DNA from 2 places in the Cupriavidus sp. 09_S30 genome. Region 2 is predicted to be linked to the other one. Evidence: predicted binding sites of a transcription regulator. Region 2 holds the regulator's gene; the other holds the start of a gene.
What was found. The regulator HrcA, encoded in region 2, represses chaperone genes, less so after heat shock. The targets are predictions, from matches to a motif close to TTAGCACTCNNNNNNNNNGAGTGCTAA.
Positions count from the first base shown of each region.

Region 1 (14,925 bases), 460 kb from region 2:
GCAAGCTGGAGCTGACCCAGATCAGCTTCTATGACGATGCCCATCTGATGAAGGTGATCGAGAAGATCGTCTCGCGCGTCGGCCGCCGCATCGATGAAACCAGTCCGATGGTCGACGCCCGCTTGCCGGACGGCTCACGCGTCAACGCGATCATCCCCCCTTCCGCCATCGACGGGCCCCTGCTCTCCATCCGCCGCTTTTCGGTCAATCCGCTGCAGGTCTCGGACCTGGTGTCGCTCAAGAGCCTGACGCCACCGATGGCGCAGTTGCTGCAGGCGCTCTCGAAGGCCAAGGTCAACGTGGTCGTCTCGGGCGGGACCGGCAGCGGCAAGACCACGCTGCTCAACATCCTGTCCGGGTTCATCCCCGAGGACGAGCGTGTGATCACCATCGAAGACGCTGCCGAACTGCAACTGCGCCAGCCCCATGTGCTGCGCCTGGAAACGCGCCCGCCCAATATCGAAGGCAAGGGGGAAATCACCCAGCGCGCCCTGGTGCGTAACGCGCTGCGCATGCGCCCGGACCGCATCATCCTGGGCGAGGTGCGCGGCGGCGAAGCACTCGACATGCTCAATGCGATGAACACCGGGCACGAAGGCTCGCTCACCACCATCCACGCCAACTCCCCGCGCGATGCGCTGACGCGCATGGAGAACATGGTGAGCATGGCCGGCCTCAATCTCCCGCCCAAGGCCATCCGGCAACAGATTGCCTCCGCCATCACGGTCATCGTGCAGGCATCGCGGCTGACCGACGGACGGCGCAAGATCGTCAGCATCCAGGAGATCACCGGCATGGAGGGCGACGTCATCAATGCCCAGGAGATCTTCACCTTCCAGCGCAGCGGCGTGCAGCAGGATGGCACGGTCAAAGGCTACTTCCGCGCCACGGGCGTCTATCCGAAATTCGCCGAGCGGCTGCGCGTGTTCGGCGTAGGGCTGCCGGACGAAACCTTCGATCCCGCCAAGCGCTTCGAGGTCTGAGGCCAGCGCAATCGTCAGCGGCGCCGCAGAAGCGCCGCAAATCCCGGGGGAAAAAAAATGGACTTCGTCTTCTACGCTTTCATGGTCCTGATGTTTGCCGCGGTAGTGCTCTGCATCGAGGGCGCCTACCTGTGGTGGAACAACTACCATGGCCCCACCGCCAAGCGCATCGACGCGCGCATCCGCGCGCTGTCGGCCGGCGGGCAGGTCGGGCAGGAAAAGCTTTCCATCCTGAAGAAGCGCATGCTCAGCGAGTCGCCGCGCGTGCAGCGCTGGCTGATGAGCTTGCCGCGCGTGACCGTGGTGGACCGCTGGCTCGAACAATCCGGCAGTTCATGGTCTGTCGGGCAATTGCTGGGGTACAGCGCCACAATCGCCGTGCTGGCGCTGGCTGCCGCGCCATGGCTGCCGCTGGCGCCCTTGGTAACGGCAGGCGGCGCAGTCATGCTGGGCACGCTTCCCATCGTGTACATCGCAGGGCAACGACGCAAGCGCATGAAGAAGCTGGAGGCGCAGTTGCCCGACGCAGTAGACATGATCAGCCGCGCCTTGCGTGCGGGCCATGCCTTCGCCAGCGCCATCGGCATGGTTGGCCAGGAGCTGAAGGAACCGATGGGTCCTGAGTTCCGCACGACCTTTGAGGAGATCAACTACGGCGTGGCGCTGGACGATGCCATGACCAACCTGGCGGTGCGCGTGCCTGTCAACGATCTGCGCTACTTCGTGATCGCTGTGCTCGTGCAGCGCGAGAGCGGCGGCAATCTTGCCGAGATCCTGGATACCATCGCCAACCTCGTACGCGAGCGGCTCAAGCTGTACGACAAGGTCCGCGTGCTGTCGGCGGAGGGCCGCCTGTCTGCCTGGATTCTCGGCCTGCTGCCTTTCGCCACCGCCGGCATGATCATGCTCGTGAATCCCCGCTTCATGCGCGTCCTGTGGGAAGACCCGATAGGCTTGAAGTTGATATGGGGCGCACTCGGGCTGATGCTGAGCGGCGTGTTCTGGATGCGCAAGATCATCCGCATCCGCGTATGACGCCCGGCCTGCGCATGGCTTGAGAAGAGATAGTCAAAGGTCAAGAGAAGAGATTGGGGAGGCGATCATGCAAGGCATTATTTCCGAGCAGGGCCTGTTGCTGGTCCTCGTATTCGTCGCAGCCTTCGGCACAGCCCTCGGCTTGATGCATCTGTTCTCACCCAACCGGACGCGCGGCCGGCTCGAGCAGGCCACGGCCGGCACGGGCACGGGGAGCGACCTGGACAATGCCTGGGTCGAGAAGCTGGCGGAATGGGCCAAGCCGGTCTCGCGCCTGTCGCTGCCAAAGGAGGGCTGGGAGCAGTCGCCGTTGCATATCCGCTTTATGAATGCCGGCTGGCGCAACGCTTCCGCCGCATCGCTCTACTTCGGCGCAAAGACCTTGCTCACGCTCTCCCTTCCACTGCTGGGCCTGACCCTGCTCAATGGTCGGCCGATGATGCAAGACAAGCACCTGATGTTGGCAGTGCTGGCCATGCTCAGCGCCATCGGCTACTACCTGCCCAATCTCGTGCTGGCACGCAGGGTGGAGTGGCGGACTCGGGCAGTGTTCGAGGAATTCCCTGACGTGATCGACCTGCTCACCGTCTGCGTGGAGGCCGGTCTCGGGCTCGATGGGGCGCTGCTACGGGTATCGGAGGAGCTCGCGCTGCGCTGCCCCGTGCTGGCTGAGGAACTGGACCTGATGCTGCTTGAACTGCGCTCCGGCTTCTCCAAGGAAAAGGCGCTGACCAATCTCGCACTGCGTACCGGCGTGGAGGATGTGGACAAGTTCGCCTCCATGCTGATCCAGGCCGACCGCTTTGGTACCAGCCTCGGGGAGTCCTTGCGGGTGCTGTCCGACATGCTGCGCACCAAACGCAGGATGCGCGCCGAGGAAGCCGCGGCCAAGATCGCCCTGAAGCTGCTGTTCCCGCTGATCTTCTTCATCTTCCCCTCCCTGATGCTGGTGCTGCTCGGTCCGGCTTTCATCCAGATCCACCGCATCCTGCTGCCGACCATGACCGGCCAGGGAGGCTGACATGAAAAGAAAACGCTAGCCAGGCGCTGATGACCCCCGGACCGTCATCCGGCGCGCAGCGCCGGAGCGGTGGTCCTTTTCCCGGACGCGCGCCGGGCTTTCTCATTTGTGCCGACCGTAGTGCCGACCGGCGCCCCCTTCCCCGCTCCCGCCCCCGCGCTTTCGCTTGCCACCGCCGCCCCGTACTCGGCCCCGCCGGTGGCACTGCGGCCGCCGACTCCCCACCCCTTGACCATCGCGGTGTTATTCTGAAAAATTGATGCAGTTCAACGCATCGGCTCCGCCGCAGGAACCGAACGGAGATCCTCGATGAAACTGCGCATTCTCAGCGACCTCCATCTCGAGCATCACACGCCGGCATCGATCCCGGATTGCGCAGCCGACGTGGTGATTCTTGCCGGCGACATCGCCAACGGCCGTGACGGCATCGATTGGGCGGCCCGCCATTTCTCCACGCCCGTGGTGTACGTGCCGGGCAACCATGAGTATTACGAAAACAATATCGGCGCGGTCGATGCGCTGATGGCCGTGGCCAGCACGCAGGCCGGCCACGTGCATCTGCTCAACCACGCGGTGCTGACGCTCACGCCGGCTGGCGAGCCGCCGGTGCGCTTCATCGGCGCCACCTGGTGGACCGACTACGCCCTGTTCGGCATGGACCGGCGCGAGGCTTCGATGCAGGCCTGCGCAGGCGTGATGCTGGACCACAGGCTGATCGAGCTGCAGGAGGCGGATGGCCGCAAGCGGACCTTCACGCCGCAGGATGCGCTGGCCCGCCACGAGGCCGCATCAGACTGGCTGGCCCGGGAGCTGGCCCGGCCATTCGCCGGGCGCACGGTGGTGGTGACACACCACGCGCCCGACCTGGGCAGCCTGGATCCGCGCTTCTCGCACGACCTGGTATCGGGCGGCTTCATTTCGCGACGCCCTGACCTCGTGTCGCACACGAATCTCTGGGTCCATGGCCACACGCACACGGGGTTCGACTACCGCCTCGGCGACAGCCGGGTAGTCTGCAACCCACGCGGCTACGTGCGGCGCAAGACAGGGGAGCTTGAGAATACGGCGTTCGACTGGAACTACACCGTGGAAATCTGAAGCGCCGCGGCGGAAAAACGTAGACACAGGGGGCGCGCGAGCGCCGAACGCGGCGCGTGGCGCCCGACTGCGCCCCGTGGCACGCGTGACGAATGCCCCTTTAGCACCAGTGAGGCGCCCTTGAGGCGCCTACTGGCCTCGGGCTGGTGGCCAGCTCGTGCAGGCGGCTAGGAGCAGACGCTGCTGCTGTCGGGATCCTGCCCCATGATCTCGCGGGGCAGATAGGTCGAGAAGCCCGGCACGGTCAAAGTCGAGAACCCGACGAAGAACGGCGCGACAGAGGTCACGGTCAGGCCGCTCACGCTTACGGCCACGCCCGCGCAATTGGTGGTGTCGCAGGTCGTGCTCACCGCGCCATTGCCGTCATACCACTGGATCGAGACATTGGCGGCGGTCAGGCCCGGCATGATGTTCTGCATGCGGGACAGCACCGACGGCGATCCCTGTGCACAGACCACGGCCTGCCTGGCGCCCCAGCGCGTGGCTTCGGCCACGGCATTCCACGTGTAGAGCACGCGCCCGAACTCCAGGATGCCCAGCAGCACGCTGAAGAAGACAATGGACACGAGGGCGAACTCGACCGCGGTCGTGCCCTGCTGATGCCCGCTCAGCCTATTCAGCCTATTCATAGGATTGCCTCATGGTGACCGAGATGCTGCCGAAGGGAAGCGAAGTCAGCGTGGCCGTGCCCTTCGTGTAGAAACGGGTGAAGGCGAACAGGTCCAGGACCGGGTTGAACGTGTAGCCGCTGATCGTCACCGTCACGGTGTTGATGGCGGGAGTGTTGCCTACGAAGATGTTCGAGGTACAGGCAGGATTGGCCGCGTCGCAGATGGACACCATGCCCGCCGTCAGGCCCGGCACCAGCGGCGTCCCGCTGCCCGTGGGCTTGCCGTAGACCACCAGGTTGGTCGCCGTGGCCTGGGCCGTCGTGCTGCCGGCGGCCTGCGTGCTCAGGTAGCGCGCGGCATCGCGCGCCGCCTTGGCCAGCGTATTGTAGGTGTAGATGGCTCGGCCGAATTCCGTGATGGCAAACGTGATCGCCAGCAGCAGGCACAGGGTGAGGCCGAGCTCGACCACCGCCACGCCTTGTTGTCGTCTTCTCATCTCGCCTCCTATTGCACGAGGGCCGGAATCAGGGGCCCGACGCTGCCGCCGGCGAGACCGTTGGCGGTGCATGGACTGTTGGTCGCGCCCGCATTGCCTCGGTATTCGAACTGCACCGTGGCGGTAGGACTGGTGATCGGCTGCAGCATCAGCATGCAGGCGAAATCCTGGATCTTGCTGGACGAATCGAGCACGGGCACCAGCACCAGACGCCGGTTCATGCCGTACTTATCCATGTCGCCGCCAGGGCCCGCGACGCCGAGATTCTTGTAGCCGCCCGGCATGCTCAGGCCGGTGATCTTGTCGCCATCACTGACCTGGCTGCCTGTGTCGTCATAGTTGGCACGGGCCGTGCGCTTGGTCAGGAAATTGGCCGCCGTGGCATCCGAACCTGTGGCCGGCGTGCCGTTGAAGGCGTTCTGCGGCACGCTGTTCTTCCAGTTTTTCGAGGTATAGGCATAGCCGCTGTAATCCGGCCGCAGCGTGGCGGGATCGCCCTTGTTCTTGTAGATGCCGAAGCGGCCGTTCCACTGGTCATCGACGGACATCTGCGCGCCCGGCGTGCGCAGGGTATCGCCAACCTTGGAGCCGCAATAGCCCACTTCCATCTCGTTCTTGGTGTCGCTGGCACTCTGGGTGCCACTGAGGTTGTACCAGCCCATTTCCCCCGGCGACGCCGTCTTGGTGCCGTCATAGAGGACGTTGACCCACTCGCCGACCTGGAAGCCGTAGTCGGGCTTGCCCTGGCCCGTCTTGGGTATCAGGCCGATCGGGATCGGGCAGGCGCTCTGCGCATGCGTGAGCGTGGCCACGCCGACCGCGGCGACGGCATTGGTCGAGGCGCCGCCGACCAGCGTGATCAGGTAGGCCACGATGCCGCCGGTGGTATGGCTGCACTTGGCGTAGCGTGCATTGGCGGCCGGCGAAAAGGTGGAACTGAAGGCCCCACTCAGGGTATCGCTGAAGGTGATGTCCGCGGCGGCAAGCGAGGCGGAGACCTTCTGGTACGTCACGAAGTTGGCATTGCCCGCCGTCAGGCCGGCACTGGTCGCGCGGGTGAGCGCATCCGACGCGCCGTTGAGTTCCTGCGCGGCGGCCAGGGCGCAGCTGTCCACGGAGGACTGCAACTCCGTCTTCGCGACGAACAGCCCCCCGAGATCGATGACCAGTCCGGCCATGCCGAGCAAGACTGCCAGGATCAGGCCGACGATGGGGAGGACCACCCCGCTTGCTTTCCGTTTGCTGTAGTAGTGCATAGCGCATCGACCATCGAGTATGGGTGGCCGGACGGCCGTCCCGCAGGTATGCATTCACCGGAGGCGGACCGGCCAGCGGCCGGCTGCTTACCGTTATTTGTAGTCGCAGCGCCCCCAGACGAAAACCGACCGAATGGATGATTCAGCACTGAAACGTGGCACACAAGCGGACCGCGCGCACAAACAAAAACCCCCGCGGGTTCGCACCCGCGGGGGTTTTATCAGACAGGCTGCCTAAGCTGGCAGTCCGGCAGATTTACATCATGCCGTCCATGCCGCCCATGCCGCCCATGCCGCCCGGCATTGCCGGAGCCGACTCTTCCTTCGGCGATTCGGCAACGGCGCAGTCGGTGGTCAGCATCAGCGACGCCACCGAAGCGGCGTTCTGCAGCGCGGTGCGGGTCACCTTGGTCGGGTCCAGCACGCCCATTTCCACCAGGTCGCCGTACTCGCCCGAAGCGGCGTTGTAGCCGTAGTTGCCCTTGCCTTCGATGACCTTGGCAACGACGACCGACGACTCTTCACCGGCGTTCAGCACGATCTGGCGCAGCGGCTCTTCCATCGCGCGCAGCACGATCTTGATACCGGCGTTCTGGTCGGCGTTTTCGCCAACCAGGCCAGCGATCGCAGCGCGGGCACGCAGCAGGGCCACGCCGCCGCCGGGGACGATACCTTCTTCCACGGCTGCGCGGGTCGCGTGCAGTGCATCTTCCACGCGGGCCTTCTTTTCCTTCATTTCGACTTCGGTGGCAGCGCCAACCTTGATCACGGCAACACCGCCGGCCAGCTTGGCCACGCGCTCTTGCAGCTTCTCACGGTCGTAGTCCGAGGTCGCTTCTTCGATCTGGGCGCGGATCTGCTTGACGCGCGCTTCGATCGAGGCTGCGTCGCCGGCGCCGTCGATGATGATGGTGTTTTCCTTGCCGATCTCGATGCGCTTGGCTTGGCCCAGGTCCTGCAGGGTCGCCTTTTCCAGCGTCAGGCCGACTTCCTCGGCGATCACGGTGCCGCCGGTCAGGATGGCGATGTCTTCCAGCATGGCCTTGCGGCGGTCGCCGAAGCCCGGAGCCTTGACGGCGGCGGTCTTCAGGATGCCACGGATGTTGTTGACCACCAGGGTCGCCAGGGCTTCGCCTTCGACGTCTTCAGCGATGATCAGCAGCGGGCGGCCAGCCTTGGCCACTTGCTCCAGCACCGGCAGCAGGTCACGGATGTTCGAGACCTTCTTGTCGAACAGCAGAACGAACGGGCTTTCCAGCTGAACAACCTGCTTTTCCTGGTTGTTGATGAAGTACGGCGACAGGTAGCCGCGGTCGAACTGCATGCCTTCCACGACTTCCAGCTCGTCGGCCAGCGACTTGCCGTCTTCGACGGTGATCACGCCTTCCTTGCCGACCTTGTCCATCGCTTCAGCGATGCGCTCGCCGATCGAGGCGTCGCTGTTGGCGGAGATCGCGCCGACCTGGGCGATTTCCTTGCTGGTGGTGGTGGGCTTGCTGATCTTCTTCAGCTCTTCCACGGCAGCGCCGACAGCCTTGTCGATGCCGCGCTTCAGGTCCATCGGGTTCATGCCGGCGGCAACGTACTTCATGCCTTCGCGCACGATCGACTGGGCCAGCACGGTTGCGGTGGTGGTACCGTCACCGGCGTTGTCGCTGGTCTTGGAAGCGACTTCCTTGACCATCTGGGCGCCCATGTTCTGCAGCTTGTCCTTCAGCTCGATTTCCTTGGCCACGGACACGCCGTCCTTGGTCACGGTCGGGCCGCCGAAGCTGCGCTCCAGCACGACGTTGCGGCCCTTGGGGCCCAGGGTCACCTTCACTGCGTTGGCGAGAATGTTCACGCCTTCGACCATCTTGGCACGGGCGGCGTCGCCGAACACTACGTCTTTAGCTGCCATGTTCTGTTACTCCGAATCTTGCAGGGACCTCCCGGAGGGGAGATCGCGAATGTTGGATAAGTCTTGGAGACTCAGGCATCCCGCCTGGGCGGGCATGTCAAAAGCAGGGCCCGGGCGCACGGCGCCCGGCAGCCGCATTACTTGTTGATCACCGCCATGATGTCTTCTTCGCGCATGACCAGCAGTTCCTGGCCTTCGACCTTCACGCCCTGGCCGGCATACTTGCCGAACAGCACACGGTCACCCACCTTGACGTCGAGGGCGATCGAGTTGCCCTTGTCATCCTTCTTGCCGGGGCCAACGGCCAGCACTTCGCCTTGATCGGGCTTCTCGGCGGCATTGTCGGGAATCACGATGCCGGAAGCGGTCTTGGTTTCGTTGTCCAGACGCTTCACGATCACGCGGTCGTGCAGAGGACGCAGATTCATACGGACTCCTTAGTACAAGTGAGCTTTATTTCACAAATTGAGGCCACCAGCAGGGACGGCCAGCAGAATTGGCTCGCCGGAAAGGGCTGTTAGCACTCCCCCCAGACGAGTGCTAATTATAGGGACGGGGGTTTACGTTTTCAAGACAAGGCCTGAATGGGGGTTTTCCCGGGGGGGCTTGTTGCCGAGATCCGCGTGGCCTTGAATTTCGAACCCTCGCGTGACTGGCCCGGCAAGGTCAGCGGCAACAATTATCTATATATATCAGTCGCTTACGACACATCATCAGCCGCCTCAATGGCCACAAAAACCGTCCAGCAAGCCGGCAAGCCAGCACGTGATATCGCACGCGCATGAGCTCGCAACGCGAAGGATACGAGTGAGCTCAAACATTGAGGGGAGCAGCAAGCGAGACATCGCAGCCTGGCGTGATGTCACAATGCCGCCGTCGACATCACAGGGGCAGCTTCGGCCAGAGTTATGCTCTGCTCGCCCGCGAAGGTGCTGCCTGACGGTGCACCGTGCCACTTGCGGCCCGGCTCTCCTTGGGGCTGCAACCGAATTGCGCGTGATACCAGCGCGAGAACCCACTTGGCGCAGAAAAGCCGAGCAAGGTCGCCACCTCGGTCAATGGACGATCGCTCTCGATGACATGGCGCGTCGCGAGTTCCGTGCGGATTTCGCTAACGATCGACGAGAAGCTCTGTCCCCGTTCCGCGAGCCTGCGCTGGACCGTGCGGCACACCACGCCCAGGTGATCGGCGACCTGTTCGACGCTGCAGCGCCCACTGGGCAACAGCAGGAGGATCGTGCGCCGCACGTCCTCAAGCATTGTTGCCTGCTGCAAGACGGCCGACTCGTCTATCAGCTGCTGCGCGTAGCGCGCCATAGCCGGATCGGCCCACGGATTGCGCGCATCGAGATCGGCCTTCGCGCAGATGATGCCGTTGAAGTCACAATCGAATTCGACGTGCGGACCAAAAAACCGTTGGTGCGCAGTCAGGTCACGCGGCGCCGGGTGCTCGAAGCATACGCGCTGCGGCTGCCAGTCGGCCTTGATGAGCTGGCGTATCAACCGCACCATTACCCCGAGCGCCAGCTCAACCCTTTGGCGAGTGGGCTGATGTGCGTTGCCAGCGATCAGCACCTCGCGAATGATGACCCGGCCACCACATTCCTCGACCGCCAGCGACTGCGCACCGTTGAGCATCGGTTGGTAGCGCATCAGCGTGTCAAGGGAGCCGCGCAGCGTCGCCTGGTCGCGGACCAGCATGCCTACCGGCCCAAGATTGGACAACCGGCGCGACTCGGCCATGCTCAAGCCGAAACCCTCGTTGCCCGACAGGGTTGCAGAAGCGTGGAGCAGGCGTCCGAAACGCTCGACCGGAATCATCAGGTCCGGCTCGCGAAGTACGCTCGGACTGATCCCTGCGTCGAACATCATCCGCACCGGATCCAGCCCGGCGGCACGAGCGACCTCGCTGTAGTTGGTGAGCGCTGCGGCGCGGACAAGTAACGACATCGGGAGCTGACCAGGAAGTGACAGCTCATGGTAAATGGCAGTCATGTACTGTCAAGCGGGAATAACCCGCGACGCCTAGCCTCTGCGCCCTCCCCTATGTGATCCAGTGCTTCCTGCGCCAGCGCCGCTGTCGTGAATCGCCAAGTTCGCGGCGCGCTAGGCCAAGCGGGAAGTCTCGCCAGGCAGGATGATTCGATACGGGAATCCGCACATTCACCTGACTGTAGGAGACGTAGCAATGAAGATCAGGCAAATCACCCCCGCCATCGGGGCCGAGATTTCTGGCGTCAACCTCGGCGAGGCGGCGCGCGATCCAGCGCTCTTCGCCGAGATCAGGGCGGCGCTGCTCAAGCACCGGGTCATCTTCTTTCGCAAGCAGGAGATCACGCGTGCCGATCACGTGGCTTTCGCGAGCGGCTTCGGCAAGCTGGAAGACCATCCGGTAGTCGGCAGTGTTCCCGAATACCCGGGCCTGGTGAAGGTCTACCGGAGCGACAACCCGCACAGCTTCGAGAACAGCTATCACTGCGACGGCCTGTGGCGTCCCAATCCGGCCATGGGGGCCGTGCTGCGCTGCCTCGAATGCCCCGAGATCGGCGGTGACACCATCTGGGTGAACATGGTGAAGGCGTACGAGGAGTTGCCCGAGGAGATCAAGGTGAAGATCGACGGCCTGTGCGCCAGGGCAAGCATCGAGCATAGTTTCGGTGCGGTCATGACACCGGAAAACCGCGCAAAGCTGGCCCAGGATCATCCGCCGGTGGAGCATCCGGTGGTACGCATCCATCCAGAGACCGGGGAAAAGATCCTGTTCGTCGGCGCCTCGTTCACGACGCACTTCACCAACTACAGCACGCCGGCCAACGTGCGCCACGGCATCGACAAGTCGCCCGGCGCCTCTCTGCTGCTCAACTACCTGACCAGCCGCGCCACCATTCCCGAGTACCAGGTGCGCTGGGCCTGGCAGGAAGGCGACGTCGCGGTCTGGGACAACCGCAGCACGCAGCACTACGCAGTCAACGACTACTATCCGGCACCGCGCAAGATGGAGCGCGCTGGCATCGTGGGCGATATCCCGTACTGATTCAAGAGCACGATTTCTGGCGTGAAAGGAGACTGCAATGCATTGCTTGACCGGGGCACTTCGCCGGGCAGTTCGCCCGGCCCTGGCGCTTACGCTCGCCTTTGGCTCACTGATGCCGGCCATCGATGCGGCCCAGGCCGCCGAATGGCCAGGCAAGCCTGTGCGGATACTCGTAGGCGCGCCTCCGGGCGGTACCGCGGATATCCTGGCGCGCCTCGTTGCCCGTGAGCTGCAGGGTCCGCTTGGCCAAACTGTCATCGTCGACTACAAGCCTGGCGCGGGCGGCACCATCGCCGTCCAGAGCATGCTGTCTTCGCCGCGAGACGGATACACCTTCCTCCTGATCCAGAAGGGGATCGCTGCGGAAGTGCCTCACGCCATCAAGGTGTCGTATGACCCGTTCAAGGACATCGTCCCGATTGCCCAACTCACGCAGTACGGCCTCGTTCTTGTCGGGAATCCCAGCCTGCCCGCGAAGAATCTTGGGGAGCTGGTCACGTACATCAAGGCGAGGCCGGGCAAGATCGACTACGCAAACTTCGGGGTCGGCACGCGCGGCCAGACGATGGGCGTGCAATTCAATCGCCTTGCCGGGCTCGATGCGGGCACTGTGAGCTATAAGGGCTCGCCGGCCGCGCTGCAGGATGTCATGGGTGGACAAGTGCCTCTCATGTTCGACGGCCCGGCGACATCCATGCCGTTCATCAAGTCCGGGAAGCTCAGGGCTTATGCGGTGGCGTCCCCAAAGCGGATGGCTGCACTGCCCAACGTTCCCACCTTTTCCGAGTCGGGATATCCCGACCTGCACGACGTGAGCTGGATGGGGCTCTGGTCCGCGTCTGGCGTACCGCCGGCCGTGATCGCCAAGATGCGTGACGCTATGCTCAAAGTCACGCAATCGGCCGCACTCCGGCCAAGGCTCGAGGAAATGGGGATGGAGCCCGGTTTGCCGGCTACCACTGAAGAGCTCTTGAAGGATGTACGCGAATCCTACGAGCGCCAGGGCGCGCTGTTGCGCTCCATCAACTTCACTCCGGACTGACGGCGGCGAGGTTGTGGAAGGCGCGCTTGCGCGTCTTCCACAACCCTTGCATATCCGCGCAACCGAGCTACGCCTACGCGACAGCGTCGTTGGCTACCGTTGGCTAACAACGCCGCACCGCGCTCCCGCTCAGAGTTGCTGAATGAGTTCCTCTGCCAGTGGCCATGTTCCATAGCCATCCGCCGGCCCGAGATGCCCGACTTCCCCGGCGTCGACGAAACGGCTGCCCCAGGCCTGCGCCAGCTCGCGGATGCGTTCGAACGTCCCGAGCGGATCATTGCGGCTCCCGACCACGATGCTCGGGAATTTGAGATGCCGCCGTGGAATCGGGGTCCAGCCCTCCTCCGCCAGCGTCTGCGGATCCTTGTATCCGGGCGGCAAGGGGCTGTCGTAGTCGGTCGGCCCGGCAAGCAGTACGCCCTGCACGGTGCGCTCCGTCTCCTGCGCCCAGTGAACGGTGATCAGGCAGCCCACGCTATGCGCAACGAGGATGACGGGCCCTGAGATGCCGCTGACGACACGGTCAAGGTTCGCCACCCTGGCACGGCGCAACCTCTTGTCCTGATCGATCTGGGGCACGATGCGCACCGCTCGCCCCTGCTGCTGTAGACGCTCTGCCAGCAGCGATTGCCAGTGCTCCGGCATGTGATCGCGAAAGCCGGGAACAATCACAACCGTTGGTTGATTTCCGGAAGTCATGAGATTCGAATTCCTCGTTTGGTTTGAAGACGTGTCGCCGAGCTTGGTGCCCGCTTCGACAAATGAAGAGGCGTATTGGCCGGATCAAAAAAGAAAAGGTTCCACAGGGTTGCCTGTCGAACCTTTGAAACCGGAAATGCCGAGGAAAGTGCCAATCGGACGGGAGATCAGCATTCCCGGATGCGCTTATGTAGATTGGCCTCCAGAGCCGCCGTGAGATTCAACCCATACGGCCGGTAGCGCGCTCTCGCCTTGCAGATCGCTACCCCCACCGCCATCAGAACACATGGCGGATACCCACAGCAGCGCCGAACATCGAACTCTGGCCATTGGAGAGCGTGTAGTTGTTGACCGTAAGACTGGTAGCGAAATTGCTCGCTGCCGATTCCATGGCCAGGCCAGCGTTCTTTGAATAGGCCATCGTCAGATAGACATCTGTACGCTTCGAGAACGCGTAGTCGGCAATCAGGGCAACCTGCCAGGGATTGGCAACGTGCGTATTGCCGCCGAGGCTCTTCACGTTCTGATAGTCATACTCGAGCGTGAAGTCGAGCGCAGGAGACAGCCGGTACTGACCGCCTACCCAATAGAAATCGTCACGCATCGTCAGGACACCGTTCTGATCCTTGTTCTGGCCCCAGCGATAGCCGCCCATTACCTTCGCCGTGCCATTGAAGGCGTAGCTGGCCATGACGGCAGCCTTCTTGAAGGACCCGCTGCCAGTGCCGATCGTCGGATTCCATTGGTCATAGCCAATGCCTACGCCGAAGGGCCCAGTCAGATAGCTCAATCCTGCGCCATAGGCAGTGTCGCGGCGGAACTGCCCAGGCACTTCACCGTTTCCACCAGCAGGCGGAACGTTGGGGTTGACTTGCGGAAGCGCCGTACCTACGCCGAACGACATATTGGCCTGTGCCGTCAGGCCGCCGAACACGCCGACGTACTTCACGGCATTGTCTTCGCGGAAATTGGCACCGGCGACCACGCCAACGGGTTCATACTGGGTGGCATATCGAGCCGGGACAAAGTTGGCCAGCGTGGAGAACAACGACTGGTATTGCCGACCGAAGGTGAGCTGGCCATATTTCGAGTCAAGACCAACAAAGGCCTGGCGACCAAACAGGCGGCCGCCTTGCTGCAACGTGCCGGTATCGAGACTGAAGCCACTTTCCAGAACGAAGATGGACTTCAGCCCGCCGCCCAGGTCTTCCGTGCCGCGAAGACCCCAGCGCGAGCCGGAGTATCCACCGGAGTCCATACGGACGACGCTATGGCCAGCACCGGGATTGAAACCGTTGGCGGCCGACGGCACGGCGGCGCCGACGCGGTTGACATACTCAATGTTCACATCGGTCACACCGTACAGGGTCACGCTGGATTGCGCACTCGCAGCGCCACACACACAAACAGCAGCCAAGGCAAAAATCTTCTTTTTCACCAGAACTCCTCCACGTTCATCGTTTTAGTCTCCAACCTGGTGACGCCCAGTGGCCACGAGGTCAAAGCGTTGCCAGGGGACGAATGAAGTTCGTTCCCCTTTTTTGCGCAGAACAGACGCGCATATTCATGGACGAGTGCGGCCTCTCGCCCTTCGAGGGGGCGATTGCGCTTCGTCCTGATTTGGAGCTTGAAATTGCTGCGGGTCTGCGGAGGGAGCAGATCGAGCGCGCGTTGAGAGCACCTGAATCCGCGGATTGAATTCAGAGATTGCCTGACAGTGGTCGCTTGCTCCAGATACGGCGCCCAACCA
Region 1 covers NZ_JBXOWI010000001.1:2,969,457-2,984,381, forward strand. Annotated here, with positions in the region: gene AC1Z3O_RS14015 (TadA family conjugal transfer-associated ATPase) at 1-983, shown strand, start outside; gene AC1Z3O_RS14020 (type II secretion system F family protein) at 1,041-2,018, shown strand; gene AC1Z3O_RS14025 (type II secretion system F family protein) at 2,086-3,039, shown strand; gene AC1Z3O_RS14030 (metallophosphoesterase) at 3,349-4,137, shown strand; gene AC1Z3O_RS14035 (TadE/TadG family type IV pilus assembly protein) at 4,305-4,766, opposite strand; gene AC1Z3O_RS14040 (TadE/TadG family type IV pilus assembly protein) at 4,759-5,244, opposite strand; gene AC1Z3O_RS14045 (Tad domain-containing protein) at 5,253-6,467, opposite strand; gene groL (chaperonin GroEL) at 6,757-8,400, opposite strand; gene groES (co-chaperone GroES) at 8,538-8,828, opposite strand; gene AC1Z3O_RS14060 (AraC family transcriptional regulator) at 9,307-10,350, opposite strand; gene AC1Z3O_RS14065 (TauD/TfdA dioxygenase family protein) at 10,589-11,434, shown strand; gene AC1Z3O_RS14070 (Bug family tripartite tricarboxylate transporter substrate binding protein) at 11,472-12,476, shown strand; gene AC1Z3O_RS14075 (RBBP9/YdeN family alpha/beta hydrolase) at 12,606-13,175, opposite strand; gene AC1Z3O_RS14080 (porin) at 13,453-14,613, opposite strand; gene AC1Z3O_RS14085 (hypothetical protein) at 14,697-14,873, shown strand.
Region 1: groES (co-chaperone GroES) is a predicted target of HrcA. The motif match lies at 8,918-8,944, and genes of this name have one in related genera.

Region 2 (14,925 bases):
GCCTGGCCGTACCAGGTATGCCAGTCGCCGGCCCGGTGCAGGTATTCGTGGCGGACATCGGCCTGCAGCACCAGGGGCTGCGGCGACAAGGCAGCGGAGCGCGCCTCCAGCCGGAGCAGGTGGCGGACGCCGTCGCGCTTGACGCTCAGGTGGATGTCGGCAACCTCCAGCTGGGGCAGGTGCGCCATGTCGTCCAGCCAGCGCAGCTTGCCGCTGTCGAGCTCGATGCGGCCCTGGCCCATCAGCCAGTCGAGGAAGCGATTGTCGTTGGAGCGATTGCTGGCGGGGTCGATCGGCATGCCGGCCACCAGCAGCTTGCCGGCCGGCGTGCGCCGCACCAGCAGGTCGGTCTGCGTGGCGGCCACGCGCACGAAGCGCAGGTCCATGCTGAACAGCGAGCGCCAGGACAGCGCGCCGTCGATGGCGCCGGCCGCGACCAGCACATGGCGCTCGTCGTCGACCACCCGCAGGTTCCTTGCGCGGAAGGCGGGGTGCCAGCCATCCCAGTAGGTGTCGAGCGCGCCGATGGTGACGTGGGCGGCGACGGTGGCCGAGGCCCGGCCCTCCAGCCATTGCCGCGCGGCGGATGCCTGCGGCCACAGCACGAAGCGGATCAGCAGCCCCAGCACCATGGCGACCAGCGCCAGCACCGCAGCCAGGCGCAGCAGTGCGCGCCCCAGGCCAGGCCAGAGCGGGTGGTCGCGCAGCTCGGCCAGCAGGCGGCCGAGCGCGCGCGCGCCGGCGCGCGTGGCGCCGGCGCCGAGGCTGCCGTCGGGGAGGCTGGCCGCGGACTCAGGCCCGGCCGTGGCGCTGCCGCTGGCAGCGCGTTCTGCGGGTGGGGGCGTGCGGCTGGACATGCGCAAATTATCCGACAATACTAGCCGCTCTCCAATCCGGTGCCTGTCCGGCTTCTCGCAACACTACGGGCGGCGACCACACACGCATTTCTGACCACTGAATGACTGCTCCCGAATCGACGCGTTCCGAGCCTGCGCCCGCTGCAACCACGAACCCGGCCGCCGGGGGGCAGGTCCTGGTCGGCATGTCCGGCGGCGCTTTCGCCACAATGCCGTCGGTCGGGGTTTCCCTGTCCGGCAACGCTGAAACGGCATTGTACTCGTCCGCGTACTCGCATTATGTGCGCCGCGTCCTGCAGGCGCGCCCCGGCCTGGAAGCGGTGCTGCGCCAGGCGCTGTCGGAGCCGCTGACGCGCGGCTGGATGGAGTCGCGCCTGGCTGCGCTGCAGCAGCCAGCCGCCGACGTGGAGGAGGCCGCCAAGCAGGCCCTGCGCCGGCTGCGCGCCGAGGTGATGTGCGTAGTGATCGAACGCGACCTGCGCGGGGCTGCCACGCTGGCCGAGGTCACCGGCGCGATGTCGGACCTGGCCGAGCTCGCCGTCCAGCACGGGTTGGCCGTGCTCGGCGACGACATGGCCGCCACCTTCGGCCGCCCGGTGGGCGAGCAGAGCGGCGAGGTCCAGGAACTGATGGTGGTCGGCATGGGCAAGCTCGGCGGGCGCGAGCTCAACGTCTCGTCCGACATCGACCTGATCTTCCTCTATGACGAAGACGGCGAAACCCAGGGCGGCACCCGCAGCCTGTCCAACCACGAGTATTTCATCCGCCTGGGGCGGCGCCTGATCAACCTGCTGGCGGACGTGACCGCCGACGGCTACGTCTTCCGCGTCGACATGCGGCTGCGCCCCAATGGCGACGCCGGCCCGCTGGCCTGCAGCCTGGGCATGCTGGAGCAGTATCTGGTGGTGCAGGGACGCGAGTGGGAACGCTATGCCTGGATCAAGGGCCGGGTCGTGTCCGCGCTGGCGTCGCCGCATGCGCAGCGCAGCGCCAAGCTGCTGTCGCAGCTTACCTCGCCCTTTATCTTCCGCCGCTACCTGGACTACGGCGTGATCGCCGCGATCCGCTCGCTGCACGCCCAGATCCGCGCCGAGGCGGCCAAGCGCAGCGGCGGCCTGGCGGGGCACGGCGTCAACCAGCGCTCCTTCAATATCAAGCTCGGTCGCGGTGGCATCCGCGAGATCGAGTTCATGGCCCAGGTGTTCCAGCTGATCCGCGGGGGTCAGGACCCGGCGCTGCGCGTGCGGCCCACGCTGGAGGTGCTGGCCGTGGCGGTCGAGCGCGGGCTGCTGCCCGCGCACCAGGCCGAGCAACTGGCCGATGCCTACCGCTTCCTGCGCCAGCTCGAGCATCGGCTGCAGTATCGCGACGATGCCCAGACCCACCACCTGCCGACCACGCAGGAGGAGCAGCAGGCGGTGGCACAGATGATGGGCTGCGCCGGCTGGGATGCGCTGCTGGAACGCCTGCAGGCATTGCAGGAGCCGGTGGCGCAGCAGTTCGAGGCCACCTTTTCCGATCCCGACACGGCGCCCTGCGAGGCCCTGTGGCCGGCCCTGGTGCGCGACGAGGCCGACGGCACCGGGGGCGAGGAGGGCGGCGAGGAGTCGCCCTGCGCGCGCCTGCAGGCGGCCGGCTTCCGCGATTGCGGTGCGCTCTTCGACCGCCTGCGCGCGATCCTGGTGTCGCCGCGCTACCGAGCCCTGTCCGAGGCCAGCCGCGTACGCTTCGACCTGCTGGTGAACCGGGCGCTGGACCTCGCCGCCAAGCAGGACGACGCCGACAGCACCATCACGCGCTTCCTCGATTTCCTGGACGCCATCAGCCGGCGCGCCTCCTATCTTTCGCTGCTGTCCGAATACCCCCAGGCGATGGCTCGGGTGGCGCACACCTTGCACGCCTCGCGCTGGGCGGCCGAATACCTGACGCGCCATCCGCAACTGCTCGACGAGCTGCTCGACAGCGACGCGCTGGCGGACGCGCCCGACTGGGCCGCATTCCAGAAGCGGCTGGACGAGCGCCTGCTCGCCACCGACGGGCAGATCGAGGCCCAGATGGATATCCTGCGGCGCGAGCACCATGCCGAGACCTTCCGCATCCTGCTGCAGGACCTGCAGGGGCTGCTGACGGTGGAGCAGGTGGCCGACCGCCTTTCCGACCTGGCCGACGCCGTGCTCGAGGTGACGATGCGCACCGTGTGGCGCCAGCTCGCCACGCGCCATTGCGAGACGCCGCGCTTCGCCGTGATCGCCTACGGCCGGCTGGGCGGCAAGGAACTGGGCTATGCCTCGGACCTCGACATCATCTTCCTGTACGAGGACGATCACGAGCGCGCGCCCGAGGTCTACGCCGCCTTCGCGCGCCGGCTGATCACCTGGCTGACCAGCCATACCGCAGCCGGCATGCTGTACGACGTCGATACGCGGCTGCGGCCCAATGGCGCCTCCGGCCTGCTGGTGACCAGCTTTGACTCTTTCCGCCCGTACCAGCTGCGCGAGGGGGACAATGCGGCCTGGGTGTGGGAACACCAGGCCCTGACGCGGGCGCGCTTCTGCGCCGGCGACCGCCACATCGGCGAACGTTTCGAGCTACTGCGCAAGGAGGTGCTGCGCCAGCCGCGCGATGCCGCCGCGCTGGCGCGCGAGATCGTCGAGATGCGGGCCAAGGTGACCGAGGGCCATCCCAACCCCAGCGCGCTGTTCGACCTCAAGCATGACCGCGGCGGCATGGTCGACATCGAGTTCACGGTGCAGTACCTGGTGCTGCTGCACAGCAACGCCCACGCCGAGCTGACGCGCAACAGCGGCAATATCGCGCTGCTGCGCACCGCGGGCGAACTCGGCCTGATCGATGCCGGGCTGGCGCTGGAAGCGGGCGATGCCTATCGCCTGTTCCGTGCGCGCCAGCACCAGCTGCGGCTGGACGGCCATGCGCAGGCGCGCGTGGAGCCTGCTTCGGTGGCGGCGCAGACCGGCAGCGTGCGCACGCTGTGGCAGGCAGTCTTCGGCGCGGCCCTGGGCGACGGCTGAACGGCGATGCCACAGGGGGCCGGCAAGGACGGCGGCGCGGCAGCGGGGCCGCTGCTGGGTGCGGCGGCCGGCGTGGCCGCGCTGTCGGCCCTGTTCACCTTCATGCCATGGCTGCATGCCCACGGCCTTTACCTGCGCGATGCGGTGCTGGGTGGCCAATGGTGGCGCCTGGCCACGGCCATGTGGGTGCACCTCGGATGGCAGCACTGGCTGGCGGACGCGCTGGCGGCGGCGGGACTGCTGCTGCTTGCCGGCCGGGCCGCGCGCACGGGCGCGCTGCTGGGCGTGCTGGTCGCTTGCGGACTGGCCACGCAGCTGGCGCTGCTGCGTGTGCCCGGCATTGCCTGGTATGGCGGCTTGTCAGGCGCCCTGCACGGCCTGGCGCTATGGGGTGGGCTGCGTCTTTTGCGGGTGCCCGGCCTGTGGCGGGGCATCGGTGTCGGCCTTTGCCTGGGCGTGCTGGCCAAGGTCTGGCTGGAGCAGTCCTGGCTTTCGCCTGTGGTGTTCGAGACGGGCTGGGGTTTCAGCGTCGTGCGCGCGGCGCATGCGGCGGGCGCCCTGGCGGGGCTGGCGCTGTGGCTGGCCGGAGAGTGGCTGGGTGCACGGCGCGGAACGGACCGCTCGGCGCCTGGGGACTGAGCCTGCCCGGGTGGTGCGGTACAGCCGATGGCCGCGCGCGGTCGGCGCGGCCATCGGCTGGCCGGTTCAGCGCCGGCGCTGGGTGAGCAGGGAGAGTAGGCCGGCGGCCGCCAGCAGCGCAGCCATCCAGGGCGGTACCGCGCCGCCGCCACCACCACCGCCGCTCGATGGGGCCGGCGCCGGCGTGGCGGGCGTGGTCGGCGTGGTGCTTGCCACGGACAGCGCGCCGGCCGCGTCCAGCAGCCCGGCACCGCAGACGCCGCTGTTGTTGGCGCAGAACGTGCCCGCCGGGAAGGCGCGCGCCGAGCTCTTCAAGGCGCTGGCCACCTGCGCCGGCGTCAGCGAACCATTCACGGCGAGCATCAGCGACGCCACGCCGCTGACCATCGGCGCGGAAAAGCTGGTGCCGGCCGAGCCGACGAGGTCGAAGTTGCCGGCCGTGGTCTGGCCGTCGTTGGAGAGCGTCAGGATCAGCGAGGGCGAGGCGCAGTTACCGTTGGCGTCAGCCTTCGACACGCCGCAGCCGCCGCCCGGCGCACTCAGCGCCACCTGCGAACCCGTGCTGGCATAGCTGGCCTTCTCGCCGCTGTTGACGTGCGCCGTCACGGTGATCACGCCGCTGCAGTCGCCGGGCGCCTCGACCGCGCCGCCGGAATTGCCGGCGGCGGCAACCACCACCACGCCCTTGGCGGTGAGATCGTTGACCGCCTGCTGTTCGATGCTGCTGCAGCTGCCGCCGCCCAGGCTGATATTGATCACGCGTGCCGGCGTGGGGTTGTCGGGGACGCCCGGCACCGACAGGCCACCGGCCCAGCGCATGCCGTCCACGGTGTCCGACAACAGTCCGCCGCATTCCCCGGCCACGCGCACCGGCTGGATGCGGGCGTTCCAGTCGACACCGGCAATGCCCTGGCCGTTATTGGTGACCGCGCCGATCACGCTGGCCACGCGCGTGCCGTGCCAGGAGCTCGGCGTCAGCGTCGGGCTCGAGGTGGATTCGCCCGGGCATTGGAAGCCGGCCGGGATGTAATCGCCCTGGTCGGTGGCATTGGCGTCACGCCCATCGCCGTCACGGGCCGCGCTGGGATCGCTGATGAAGTCGTAGCCGGCGACGAGGCGCGCGGCCAGGTCGGGATGGGGCAGGTAGCCGGTGTCGACCACGGCGACCACGATGCTGTTGCTGCCTTGCGTCCGGTCCCAGGCCTTGGACAGGTTGGCGGCGCCCGGCGTCTGGGCAGGTGCGCCCATGTAGAGCGACTGCGGATACGGGCCGGAGGCGTAGTAGGGATCGTTCGGTACAGTGTCGTTCAGGTGCAGCCAGCGGTCGGGCACCACCTCGGCGATGCGCGGATCCTGGCGCAGCCGCGCGGCGGTGGCCTCGGGATCCGCATTGCCGCCGCTGACGCTCAGCAACTGGTAGTTGCCACCCATCTGGCGCTGGAGCGCGAGCCCCACGCCGGTGGCCTGCTGGATCTGCAGCATGCGCTGCGAGTTGGCCGTGGCGTTACCGTCGCGCCAGCGCACGATGAAGTTGCCGGTGTAGCGCACGGCGGTGGCCGGCGTGGCGCCCGTGGCCGCGCCGCCGTCCGCCGCCATGGCAGGCATCGACGCGGGCAGCAGGGCGGCCGCAGTCAGGGCCCATGCCGCGGCCAGGGCCCATGCCGGGAGCCGGCGTCCGCGCCAGGGCTGGCCGACGCAACGAATGATCCTCGAAGGGTGCCACGCTTCTCGCTGCATCTTCTTCTCCTTGTTGTCGTGCCAGGTACTGCGTGTTCCTCGCTTCGGCGTGACCCCGCCCGGGCATGTGGGCGCCGCCGGCTGGTTCTGCCCCCGGCGGCGCGATGCCTTCCGGCGGGACAGGATGCCATCGTATTGTGACAGGCGGATCAGCCCGGCGGCATATCGCGCGACGTGGGCATGCTGCGGTTGGGCTTCAGCAGGCGGTCAGGCTCGGCCACCTCGATCCGCGGCACTTCGCGCAGGATGCCGACAGCCTGGTTCAGCGTGGCATCGGGCTTGTCCGTGATGGCCGTGACCAGCCATACGCCGCCCGACATCGGGCGCTTGACCACAAAGCGCATGGGGCCCGGGATGGCGGCCAGCAAGCGGCCGGCCTCGATCGAATCATTCACGGCGGGTGCGCGGAAGCGCACCATGATGTCGCCGACCGCACGGTCGGCGCTGATGCCCCCAGGCGGCGGGGGGGCGGGCTGCGACTGGGCCTGGCAGCCCGTCAGGGCGCCCAGAGCCAGCGCCAGGGCCAAGCCCAGGGCGCCGGCGAGCAGCGGGCGCGCCAGCTTGCGAGTGGACATGGATCGGATCTCCTGAAAGGGGGGTAGGTGCAGGCGTCGGCAGCCTCAGCCGGCGACGCGTCGCGGCCGACGGCTTTCCTTGGCGCCGGCCGTGGTGTCGCGGGCGCCTTGGGCCAGCATCTCTTCGGCATGCTGCAGCGTGGTGGCCGTCACGGTGGCGCCGCCCAGCATGCGGGCGGTTTCCACGACGCGGCCGGCCGCGTCCAGCACGCGGATACGCGAGCGTGTCACCGCGCCGTCGGCGCCGGCCACGGTTTCCTTGCTGACCAGCAGATGGCTGCCGGCCTGGGCGGCGACCTGGGGCAGGTGGGTCACGCACAGGACCTGGCGGCTGCGCCCCAGCTCCTGCAGGCGGCGGCCCACCACTTCGGCGACCGCGCCGCCGATGCCGGCATCGACTTCGTCGAAGATCAGCGTCGGGGTCGGCGCGGCTTCACTGGTGATGACGGAGATGGCCAGGCTGATGCGGGCCAGCTCGCCGCCCGAGGCCACCTTGGCGAGCGCACGCGGGCTGACGCCGGCATGGCCGGCGACCAGGAACTCGATCTGTTCCAGGCCGTGGCTGAGGCCTTCCTCGAGCGAGTGCAGCGCCACCGCGAAACTGCCGCCGGCCATCGACAGGCCCTGCATGGCCTCGGTGACGGCGCTCGACAGCGCTTCGGCAGCGGCTTTGCGCGCCGCGCTCAGGTGGCGCGCAATGGTGAGGTAGGCGGCGCGCGCGGCCGCCTCGCGCGCCGTCACCTTGTTCAGGTCCTGGGCGGCCTGCAGGTCGTCGAGCTGCTGCCGGCGCGCCAGCAGTTCGTCGGGCAGCTGCTCGGGCGGCAGGCGGTACTTGCGCGCGGTGGTGTGCAGCGCCTGCATGCGCTCTTCCACCGCCTGCAGCCGCTCGGGATCCAGCTCCAGGCGGTCGACGTAGCGATTCAGAGAGTGGGCGGCTTCCTCGGCCTGCACCTGGGCCGGCTCCAGCGCCGCCAGCACGTCACGCAAGGCCGGGTCGATGTCGGCCAGCTGGCGCAGCCGCTGCACCACGGCGTTCAGGCCGGACAGCACCGAGCCGTCGGTCTCGGACAGCGCGTCTAGCGCGGCACGGCCGCCATCGATCAGGCCGGCGGCGTGCGACAGGCGGTTGTATTCGGACTGGATCTCGTCCCATTCGCCCGGCTGGGGCGCGAGCTTCTCCAGCTCGCCGACCTGCCATTCCAGGCGCTCGCGTTCGAGCTGCATCTCGCGCGATTGCTGCTCGACCGCTTCGCGCTGGCGCACGCAGGCGCGCCAGGTGCGCCAGGCCTCGGCCACCGCCGCGGCCTGCGCCGTCAGCCCGGCATGGGCGTCGAGCAGCAGGCGCTGGGCGTCCGGGCGCAGCAGCAGCTGGTGGGCGTGCTGGCCATGGATGTCGACCAGCAGGTCGCCGACCTCACGCAGCTGCGCCAGCGTGGCCGCCGCGCCGTTGATAAAGGCCTTGCCGCGGCCGCCCGCATCCACCGTGCGGCGCAGCAGCACGCTGCCGCGTTCATCGCCGTCGCCGGCCAGTTCGCGTTCAGCCAGCCAGGCATCCAGCGCGGAGTGGGTGGAGAAGGTGGCGCTGACGCTGGCGCGCGAGGCGCCCTCGCGCACCACGCCGGCGTCGGCCCGCTCGCCCAGCACCAGCGCCAGGGCGTCGATCAGGATCGACTTGCCGGCGCCGGTCTCGCCGGTGAAGACGGTGAAGCCGGCGGAAAAGTCGAGGTCGAGCGTGTCGACGATGACGAAGTCGCGGATGGACAGGCTGCGCAGCATCTTGGGTGGCGGATCAGAGGCGGTTGTCTTCGGACGGGTACTCGTGCCAGTGAAGCTTCTTGCGCAGCGTGGCGTAATAGTTGTAGCCCACCGGGTGCAGCAGCTTGATGGTCTTGTCCGAGCGGCGCACGACGATGCGGTCTCCCGGCAGCAGGGAGGTCAGCGACTGCATGTCGAAATTGACGCTGGCGTCGCGCGCCGTGGCCACTTCGATGGTGACCTCGGCATCGTGCGGCAGCACGATGGGCCGGTTGGACAGCGCGTGCGGGGCGATCGGCACCAGCACCAGGCCGGACAGCGTGGGGTGCAGGATCGGGCCGCCCGACGACAGCGCGTAGGCGGTCGAGCCGGTCGGCGTCGACACGATCAGGCCGTCCGAACGCTGGTTGTACATAAAGTAGCCGTCCACCGAGACCGCCAGCTCGACCATGCCCGAGATGCCGGAGCGGTTGACCACCACGTCGTTGAAGGCCAGCGCCGAGAAGATCTGCTCGTCGTCACGCACCACGCGCGACTCCAGCAGCATGCGGGTCTCGGCCTCGAACCGGCCGGCCAGCATGTCCGGCAGCACCGACTGCACGTCTTCCAGGGGGATGTCGGTCATGAAACCGAGACGACCGTGGTTGACCCCGATCAGCGGCACGTCGTGCCCGGCCAGCTGGCGGGCGATGCCCAGCAGGGTGCCGTCCCCGCCCAGCACCACGGCCACATCGGCATGGCGGCCGATTTCCTCGGGCGCCAGGGCGGGGTAGCCAGTCAGCCCGGTCGCGAGCGCGGTATCGCGCTCGAACACCACATCCTGGCCGTTCTTCAGGATGCAGGAGGCCAGTTCCTCGAGCCTCGCCTCGATGCCGGCCGTGGAGTAGCGGCCGACCAGGGCGACGGTGTGAAATGGGGCGCGGGCGGCGCCGGACTTGGGGTGTGCGGACATGCCCGGATTAGACCATACCGCCATGACCGTTGTCAGCATGGCGGGGGCGCCACTGCGGCGGCCTGTTGCGCCGTCCGCCCCATCGGGTAAAAGTTGCGTAAAATCGGGGCATTATGGATGAACGTTCGAAAACGCTGCTCAAGACCCTGATCGAGCGCTACATCGCCGAAGGGCAGCCGGTCGGCTCGCGGACCCTGTCGAAGTATTCGGGGCTGGACCTGTCACCGGCGACCATTCGCAATGTGATGTCCGATCTGGAGGAAATGGGCTTCATTTCCAGTCCGCACACCTCGGCCGGCCGGGTGCCGACGCCGCGCGGCTATCGTCTGTTCGTCGATTCCATCCTGACCACCAACGCGCCCGAGGGCGCGCCGGACCGGAGCGAGCTGGCCGAGCTGATCCACGACCAGCTCAGCGGCCAGCCGCTCGCGCCCCAGCGGATCCTGACCAGTGCGGCGCGCACGCTGTCCAACCTGTCGCATTTCGCCGGCGTGGTGATGACGCCGCGCCGTGCCCAGGCCTTCCGGCAGGTGGAATTCATGCGCTTGTCGGCCAAGCGCATCCTGCTGATCATCGTCACCCCCGAGGGCGACGTGCAGAACCGCATCATCCAGACCGAGCTGCCCTATACGCCGGCCCAGCTGGTCGAGGCCGCCAACTTCTTCAACTCCCACTACGCCGGCATGAGCTTCGACGCCGTGCGCGACCACCTCCGTGGCGAGCTGCAGGCGCTGCGGCTGGATATGTCGCAACTGATGCAGGCGGCGGTGGAGGCCGGCAGCGACGCCATGGCCGAGGAGGACGAGCAGGTCTTCATCTCGGGCGAGCGCAAGCTGCTGGAAGTGGAGGACCTGTCTTCCAGCATGGACAAGCTGCGCCGGCTGTTCGACGTGTTCGAGCACAAGACCAGCCTGCTGCAGCTGCTCGACGTGTCGAGCCATGCCGAGGGCGTGCAGATCTTCATCGGCGGCGAGAGCCGGCTGGTGCCGCTGGAGGACATGGCGGTGATCACGGCGCCCTATGGGGTCGACGGCCAGATCGTCGGCACGCTGGGCGTGATCGGCCCGACCCGGATGGCCTATGACCGCGTGATTCCCATCGTCGACATCACCGCGCGGCTCTTGTCCAGCGCGCTCAGCCACACTTGACGACCTTCCCGCGCGGGCCCGCGGCGCTGCCGCGGCCCGTCCGCCAGCACACGGCGCGCGCCGGCGCGCCATACCGGAAATGAGATGACATTTTCGCCAGAACCGGCCTACCAGCACGGCCAGCCGCCGCGCACCGCGATCCTGCTGATCAACCTGGGCACGCCGGATGCCCCCACGCCCAAGGCGGTGGGGCGCTACCTCAAAGAGTTCTTGTCCGATCCGCGCGTGGTGGAAATCCCGCGCATGGCCTGGCTGCCGATCCTGTACGGCGCGATCCTGCCGCTGCGTTCGCGCGCCTCGGCCATGAAATACGAATCGATCTGGCTGCGCGAGGCGCACATGACCGGCTCGCCCCTGCTGGTGCACAGCGAGCGCCAGGCCCACGGGCTGCAATTGTTGCTGAACCAGCACGGGCACGAGGTGACCGTGGCCTGCGCGATGCGCTACGGCAATCCGTCGATCGCTTCGGTGATGGAGGCGCTGCGGCGCCAGGGTACCGAGCGCCTGCTGGTGCTGCCGATGTATCCGCAGTACTCGGCCAGCACCACCGCGACCGCCTTCGACGAGGTATTCCGCGTGCTGGCGCAGTGGCGCAACCAGCCGGAGCTGCGCCTGGTCAAGCATTTCCACGACCATCCGGCCTATATCGGCGCGCTGCACCAGCAGGTCGGCGCCTACTGGGCCCAGCACGGCACGCCGGATTTCGCGCGCGGCGACAAGCTGATCCTGTCCTTCCACGGACTGCCGCGGCGCATGCTGGAACTGGGCGACCCCTACCACTGTGAATGTCTCAAGACCGGCCGCCTGCTGGGCGAGGCGCTGGGACTGCAGCCGGGGCAGTACCAGGTCACCTTCCAGTCCCGCTTCGGCCGGGCGGAGTGGCTGCAGCCCTATACGGCGCCGACGCTGCGCGAGCTGGGCAAGGTGGGCGCGGGCCGGGTCGACGTGTTCTGTCCGGGTTTTCCGGCGGACTGTATCGAGACGCTGGAGGAAATCGCCATGGAGGGGCAGTCGGAATTTCGCGTCGCGGGCGGCAATGCCTTCCACTTCATTCCCTGCCTGAACGATGCGCCGGCCTGGCTGACCGGCATGGCCGAGATCGGCCTGCAGCACCTGCAGGGCTGGCCACTGCGCGCCCCGCATCCGCACGAACTGGAGGCGCTGCGCACGCGTGCCCAGACCCGGGGAGCGGCGGCATGAACGTGAGCTTCGAGCCGGATGCCCGGCTGCGCATCGACAAATGGCTTTGGTGCGCGCGCTTCTTCAAAACCCGCTCGCTCGCCGCCGAGGCGGTCGAACGCGGGCGGGTGCAGGTCAACGGCCAGGCGTGCAAGAACTCGCGCGAAGTCCGGCCCGGCGACACGGTGGTACTGGAGGCGCACGCCCAGCGCTGGGAAGTGGTGGTGAAAGGTATCGCAGCCGCGCGCGGATCGGCGCCGGTGGCGCAGACGCTTTATGCCGAAACCGAAGAGAGTCAGGCTCGGCGGCGTGCCGAGGCGGAACGCCGCAGGCTGCATAACGAGCCGGCGGCGCAACTGCATGGCCGGCCGACCAAGCGCGACCGGCGGCGCATGGATGGACTCGGCAGTTGAACGGGGCGAACGGGTGCCTGCGGTGGGGGATCAGCGCAGGTAATGAATGATGTAGTGCTTGAAGATGGCCTTGCCGCTGCCGTATTCCGTATCGCGCGGGGTCAGGGCGCCGGACAGGCAGATGAAGGTCGTCATCGCCGACAATACGGCGATCAGGCAGAGCGCGATAACAGGCAGCTTATGCATGGCGAATCCTTCGACATGGACCCGTAGGTGATGCATTCACGCCCCCCGTTATTTTTATCACTTTGTTTAGAGTAATCTTAGTGGGTGCAGTGCAGCATAGCAATAAGCCGGCGCTTGCAATGGACGGCGCTTTGTAACGGTGTATTTCGGTGCCCCGCTGGTTTTACTCTTGAAAATCGATTGCCCGCCACCAGTTGCGGGTTAGACTCGCCGATTGACTCCCAACGGCCGCCTTTTGCGCGGGCCGTGCTTTATTTACGGATCGACATGGAAGAACAGAAGCAGACGCCATCCCCGACGACGCCAGCCGGCGAAGACACGAGCAACGCGGCACCGGCCCAGGCCGAAACCGCTGCCGTGGAGGATGTGGCGGCCCAGATCGCTGCGCTCGAGACCAAGGCGCGCGAGCACTACGACCTGTTCCTGCGCGCCACCGCCGAGGGCGAGAACATTCGCCGCCGCGCCCAGGACGACGTGGCCAAGGCCCACAAGTTCGCGATCGAGAACTTCGCCGACCACCTGCTGCCCGTGATGGACAGCCTGCAGGCGGCGCTGTCCGATGGCTCCGGCGACATTGCCAAGCTGCGCGAGGGCGTGGAACTGACGGCTCGCCAGCTCAGCAACGCCTTCGAGAAGGGCAAGATCCTCGAACTGAATCCGGTGGGCGAGAAGTTCGACCCGCATCGCCACCAGGCAATCTCCATGGTGCCCTCCGAGCAGGAGGCCAATACGGTGGTGGCCGTACTGCAGCGCGGCTACCTGATTGCCGACCGTGTGCTACGCCCGGCACTCGTGACCGTGTCGGCACCGAAGTAAGGCCGTCCGCGGCCAGTCGGCCGTTGTGCCATCCGGCGCAGGATTGCGCCGAACCGCGCCCGGTGCCGACAGGCCCCGGGCGTTTGTTTTTGTGCGCTGGTCCCGCAGCCTGCCGCCCGCCGGATCGCGGCAAGGCGAGGCGGCAGCGCAGGGGGAGGTGACAAGGATCGTTGCTTGTCAGGCAACCGTAAAGTCACGATAGTGCTGTCTCTCCGGCCGGCCGTTTGAATCCGCGTCGGGCATGCCCCGATGCCTTCATTCCACCATGAGACAACCGACATGACTTACTCATCGCAACGTCGAACCCTGTTGCTGGCTGCCGCGACGGCGCCGCTCGTCCTGACTCTCAACGCGTGCGCATCGTCGCAGGCCGCTGCGCCGGACGCGGCTGCCGCGTCGTTCGCCGCGCTCGAGCGCGACGCGGGCGGCCGCCTCGGCGTGTGCGCAATCGACAGCGCGACCGGCCGGCGCCTGCAGCATCGCGCCGACGAGCGCTTCCCGTTCTGCAGCACGTTCAAGGCGATGCTGGGCGCCGCGGTGCTCGCGCAGAGCGTCGAGCGCCCGGCGTTGCTGCAGCAGCGCGTGACGTACCTGCAGGCCGACCTCGTGAACTATTCGCCGGTCTCAGGGAAGCACATCGACACGGGGATGACGGTCGCCGAGCTGTGCGCGGCGGCGATCCAGTACAGCGACAACTCGGCTGCGAACCTGCTGATGAAGCTGATCGGCGGCCCGTCGGCCGTGACCGCGTTCGCGCGTTCGATCGGCGACGACACGTTCCGGCTCGATCGCTGGGAAACCGAGCTGAACACCGCGCTGCCGGGCGATCTGCGCGACACCACGACGCCCGCCGCGATGGCCGCGAGCCTGCAAGTGCTCGCGCTCGGCGACGCGCTGCCCGGCGCGCAGCGTGCGCAGCTCATCGACTGGCTGCGTGGCAACAAGGTGGGCGACAAGCGGATCCGCGCGGGCGTGCCGGCTGGGTGGCAGGTGGGCGACAAGACGGGCACCGGCGACTACGGCACGACGAACGATGCGGGTGTGGTGTGGCCGCCGTCGCGCGCGCCGATCGTGCTGGCCGTCTACTACACGCAGGCGCGCGCCGATGCGAAGGCGAAGGACGGCGTGATCGCGGGGGCGGCCCGCATCACGGCCGCGGCGTTCGGCTGATCCGGGTAGCGGACAAAGCCTTTCGGATCAACGCTTGATTGCGGTATGCGCAGGCCTATGACACACGATTCCAGCCAGACGGCCCATTCGGCCCAGCCCGGCAAGGCGGACCACCCGGACCACCGGGCCTTCGATCTCTTCGCCATGCAGGAGGTGGACGGCAGCACCATCGACGCCGCCATCGCCGGGGCCGGCGACAAACTGGTCTGCGTGTTCTTCTGGGGCGTGGACTGCTTCAACTGCGAGATGGCCAAGCAGGCCATGCTGGCCAATCCGGACCCGCTCCGCGATCTCGGCCTGCACTGGCTGCACGCCAACGTCTACGCGCATCCGGACTTGGGCCGGCGCTTCGGCCTGCATGGGATCCCCGTCTTCATGTTCTTCCAGCATGGCAAGAAGCTCGGGCGGGCCACCGGCTGGCATGGCAACGGCCAGTTTGCCGCCGCTGTCGCCAATGCGCGGCTGAAGG
Region 2 covers NZ_JBXOWI010000001.1:2,505,702-2,520,626, reverse strand. Annotated here, with positions in the region: gene AC1Z3O_RS11830 (YhdP family protein) at 1-857, opposite strand, end outside; gene glnE (bifunctional [glutamate--ammonia ligase]-adenylyl-L-tyrosine phosphorylase/[glutamate--ammonia-ligase] adenylyltransferase) at 1,043-3,886, shown strand; gene rrtA (rhombosortase) at 3,893-4,525, shown strand; gene mprA (MprA protease, GlyGly-CTERM protein-sorting domain-containing form) at 4,592-6,262, opposite strand; gene AC1Z3O_RS11810 (hypothetical protein) at 6,412-6,837, opposite strand; gene recN (DNA repair protein RecN) at 6,883-8,613, opposite strand; gene AC1Z3O_RS11800 (NAD kinase) at 8,627-9,568, opposite strand; gene hrcA (heat-inducible transcriptional repressor HrcA) at 9,658-10,692, shown strand; gene hemH (ferrochelatase) at 10,777-11,892, shown strand; gene AC1Z3O_RS11785 (RNA-binding S4 domain-containing protein) at 11,889-12,284, shown strand; gene AC1Z3O_RS11780 (hypothetical protein) at 12,315-12,470, opposite strand; gene grpE (nucleotide exchange factor GrpE) at 12,738-13,286, shown strand; gene blaPEN-bcc (PEN family class A beta-lactamase, Bcc-type) at 13,566-14,456, shown strand; gene AC1Z3O_RS11765 (thioredoxin family protein) at 14,514-14,925, shown strand, end outside.